DNA from 2 places in the Priestia sp. VA7 genome. Region 2 is predicted to be linked to the other one. Evidence: a T-box and tRNA genes for the amino acid it is inferred to sense, from the RefSeq annotation. Region 2 holds a T-box; the other holds one or more tRNA genes.
What was found. The T-box of region 2 lies ahead of thrS (threonine--tRNA ligase). A T-box ahead of a tRNA ligase gene usually reads a tRNA of that ligase, here a tRNA-Thr.
Positions count from the first base shown of each region.

Region 1: it has a tRNA-Thr gene. The T-box ahead of thrS (threonine--tRNA ligase) is inferred to sense a tRNA for this amino acid. The anticodon was not compared.

Region 1 covers NZ_JBVQPN010000001.1:965,828-968,031, forward strand. The annotation lists gene AC0C45_RS05015 (aromatic ring-hydroxylating oxygenase subunit alpha) at 1-692, opposite strand, end outside; tRNA gene AC0C45_RS05020 (tRNA-Thr) at 903-975, shown strand; gene AC0C45_RS05025 (ABC transporter ATP-binding protein) at 1,229-2,179, shown strand; gene AC0C45_RS05030 (ABC transporter permease/substrate-binding protein) at 2,179-2,204, shown strand, end outside.
Region 2 covers NZ_JBVQPN010000004.1:694,765-696,968, forward strand. The annotation lists partial or broken gene AC0C45_RS21370 (sulfatase-like hydrolase/transferase) at 1-59, shown strand, start outside; T-box leader at 451-677, shown strand; T-box leader at 717-945, shown strand; gene thrS (threonine--tRNA ligase) at 999-2,204, shown strand, end outside.

The sequences.
Region 1 (2,204 bases), on a different contig from region 2:
GGATTTAAATGCTGCTGTTCTTTGGAATAATTGCTCACGGTGCTCGTATATTCTACATGAAGCCCATAATCTGTATCGCTTACTTTATATTTAGGCACAAAGGCGTTGTTTCGATCACCAAATGTGTCCGTGTGCACCCAAGCAAAATGAGCTACGTCTAAAAAGCCTTCCATTTGACGACCAGCCGAACCCATGATATCAAAGCTGGGACAAACAATTTGCTGAAAATCAGGGGCCTCCCACGCATCGAAGTAAGGCAGGTTATCTTGTTCACCTGTCAGGGAAGTCCACACTAATCCAAATCGTTCAATAACTGGATAGACAGCCATACACAGGCGGGGAGAAATGTTGGCATCAGGGTGAGCTGGAATCGACGTGCATGCGCCGTCCGTTGCATAGCGGAAGCCGTGGTAAGGACAGACAATTTCATCATCTTCCACCCAGCCCATACTAAGGGGGGTGCCTCGGTGAACGCATAAATCACGAGCCGCTACTACTTTGTGTGTGGTACGGTATAGAACTAGATTTACATCTAGCAGTTTTACGGACGTTGGTTTCTCTGTTACATCACTGCAGCGTGCGACGGGGTACCAATACTTAGCGAGTGTCGTCCAATCTTCCAGGCTGAACGTGCAGTCTCTTGGGTAGGGAGTTGCCGTTTTTGATTTGGTCATGGTTGGTTGTTGTTCCATCTATTTTCTTCCCTTCTTTTGTAAGCTCTTTTACTAAGGGTAATATAAAAAAAGAAAATTCACACAATTTATGTAAGGAGTTCTAACATAAAATATGGAACTTTGTAGAAAGTGCGGATTTCAGAAGAAGCAAATTAGAGAATATACCAATAAAAAAATTTAAAAAAGCGCTTCCTAAATGAATTTAAACGTGATATAATTTTCCAAGACGCTGGTGTAGCTCAGTAGGTAGAGCACTTGCATGGTAAGCAAGAGGTCGCAGGTTCGATCCCTGTCGCTAGCATACTAAAAAACCTTCTTTCTTGTTGAAAGAAGGTTTTTTTATTTGTGTCGGCTTTAAAATTATTCTTTCCCGCCTTGTGAAAACTTTAACAGTTTGATAGCCTTATTAGGAGGTTATGAGAAAATATGCGTATCTTTTCCCCTAGGTCTTATGAATCATATTTAGAAATATTCTTAAAAGAATGTTTATTGCCTCTGAATATTGGGTACACGAAACTAGGGATTAAATTTCAACAGGGAGGGTGAACGATAATTTGATTACGTTTAAGAATGTGTCAAAGCAATATCCAGACGGTACGACCGCCGTGAAAAATATTAATCTAGAAATTAAAGAAGGAGAGTTTTTCGTTTTAATTGGTCCGAGTGGGTGTGGGAAAACAACCACCTTAAAAATGATTAACCGTCTTCATGATATTACCGAAGGAGAACTATACATAAAAGATAAGCTCGTATCGGACCACAACATACATAAGCTACGCTGGAACATTGGTTATGTCCTGCAGCAGATTGCTCTTTTTCCTCATATGACCATTGCTGAAAATATAGCCATTGTACCCGAGATGAAGCATTGGAAGAAAAATAAAATCAAAACGCGCATTGATGAACTGCTTACTTTGGTAGGACTAGACCCAAAGCAGTATCGAAACCGAAAGCCGTCTGAGCTCTCAGGTGGCCAGCAGCAACGTGTAGGTGTAGCACGTGCCCTCGCAGCTGATCCCCCCGTTATTTTAATGGACGAACCCTTTAGTGCCCTCGATCCGTTAAGCCGCGAACAGCTTCAGCAAGATGTTATTAGCTTAAAAGAAAAAATCAAAAAAACATTTGTGTTTGTTACGCACGATATGAGCGAAGCGATGACGCTTGGAGATCGTATCTGCCTGATGAAAGACGGGGAAATTGTTCAAGTTGGAACCCCGGAGGAATTCATTCAAAAGCCTAAAAATGAATTTGTAAAAACATTTATTGGAAATCAAGGGAATGCTTTATTTGAGACATTGGATATGTTTGTCAAAGAAAGTGAACAGCCGGACGTAGAACCTACTGAAGAGCTAGCTTCAACCGCCACTGTTCAGCAGGCCATGGACGCCCTTTACGACCATGAAGCAATAGCCGTAAAAAAAGGGAGCAAACGAATTGGCGTCGTAACGCGCAAAACTCTATTAGCGTTTCTTTCTGATAAAACGAAAGAAGGAGGAACGCTGTAATGAATGCACTAAGCACATTATTAGA
Region 2 (2,204 bases):
AACGGATTTTTCCCCAAAGTGAAAGCATGCATGATGAGCTTCCGTCTAAAGATAGATAAAAAATAGTTTCTACGGATTGAAGTCAAACATTTGCGTGAGCATAAAAAGGTGTATTTAATATTTTAATATATAAATAAAAAAACCTGATGATGCTTGTGATATGTTACTTGTTCTGGTTTGGGATAGTATTGGTTTCACTTCGTTAATTCCTCTTAGATAAACCAAATAAGGACTTATAGCATCTTTCTTTTTCGCCTTTATTGTTATAAAAATAAGAATGAAATGTAGTCGTTAATAGTATAATAAAAAACTTTTTAAGTCCGTATATTCTTAAGTAACTTTTCAAAAATTCAAGCATAAAGTAATTCTATACCATTAAAAAATAAAAAATTACTTCTTGACTTTTGTTAAATTTATACACTATAATCGCTTTTAACAACTAATAAACAGTATTTGGCAATGAAAAGGACATGAATTAGATGCTGTTTTCTTCGCAGAGAATAGGGTCACTGGCTGAGAGCCCTTAAGAAATCATCTGATTTACCACCTTAGAGCTATTGCAGGGAACGTGCATAACTGAAACTGCAATCGGTAAAACCGTTATCTTTTTTGAGCGTAAAATACGTATAGGTATTTTACGGAATTAGGGTGGTACCACGGCCGCATTCGTCCCTTCACTAGGGATGAGTGCGGCTTTTTATGTAGAAAAAATGAATATACAAGCAATGAAAAGGACATGAATCATTTTTGGATTTTCTTTACAGAGAATAGGGTCACTGGCTGAGAGCCCTTAGAAAACAAAATGAATTTACCACCTTGGAGCTGCGGCGGGGAATGTGTATACACTGAAACCGCAACCGGTAAAACCGTTATCTTTTTAAGCGTAAAATACGTATGAGTATTTTACGGAATTAGGGTGGTACCACGGCCGCATTCGTCCCTTTACTAGGGATGAGTGCGGTTTTTTTGTTGAATAAAAATATATTGGAGGAATGAACATGTCAAAACAAGTGGAAGCAGAAAAGCGAAATCATCAAAAGTTAGGTCAAGAACTGGAGCTGTTTATGTCGATGGAAGAAGCTCCTGGTATGCCATTTTTCTTACCTAACGGAATGATTATTCGAAATGAGTTAGAAAATTATTGGAAACAAAAGCATTATAAAGCAGGCTATCAAGAAATAAAAACACCCATCATGATGAAACAGGAGCTCTGGGAACAATCAGGGCACTGGGAGCATTATCATGAGAATATGTATTTTTCAAATGTTGACAAACAAAACTATGCGATTAAACCGATGAATTGTCCGGGAGCCATTTTATTGTTTAACAGCAAGCGAAGAAGCTACCGAGAACTTCCGATTCGATACGCAGAGCTTGGATTAGTTCATCGTCACGAGCTTTCTGGGTCTTTAAACGGATTGCTAAGAGTCCGTTCATTTACACAGGACGACGCTCATTTATTCGTAGAACTCAGTCAGATTGAAGCTGAGATTAGCCGCATTCTAGCGTTTATCCATGACTTTTACTCACATTTTGGCTTCGATTACAAAGTAGAGCTATCCACACGACCTGAAAAATTCATGGGAGATATTGAAACATGGAACCAAGCAGAAAAGTCGCTTCAATCTGTGTTAAGTGAAAAAGGCTTAGACTATCAGGTGAATGAAGGAGATGGAGCTTTTTATGGGCCGAAAATTGATTTTCATATTTTAGATTCCTTAGGTCGAAGCTGGCAGTGCGGAACAGTTCAGCTTGATTTCTTAATGCCGGAGAAGTTTGACTGTATGTATATTGGAGAAGACAATAAACCTCATCGTCCCGTAATGATTCACCGCGCTATATACGGTTCCGTTGAGCGATTTATGGCCATCTTGATTGAACATTACGAAGGCCAATTTCCTCTTTGGTTAGCTCCTGTTCAACTCAAACTATTGCCTATTGCACCGCCACACGTGGAATATGCATATAAAGTGAAACACGAGCTGGAGTTAAAAGGGTATCGTGTTGAAGTAGACGATCGCATTGAAAAAATAGGGCTGAAAATTCGAGAAGCAGAAATGCTGAAAGTTCCTTATATGGCTGTGATAGGAGATAAAGAAGTGGAAAATGAATCGCTTGCTATGCGAAAGCACGGGAAGAAAAATATAGGAACAGTAAGTGTGGAAGAGGCAGCTGTACACTTGAATAAAGAAAAGAATTCAAAC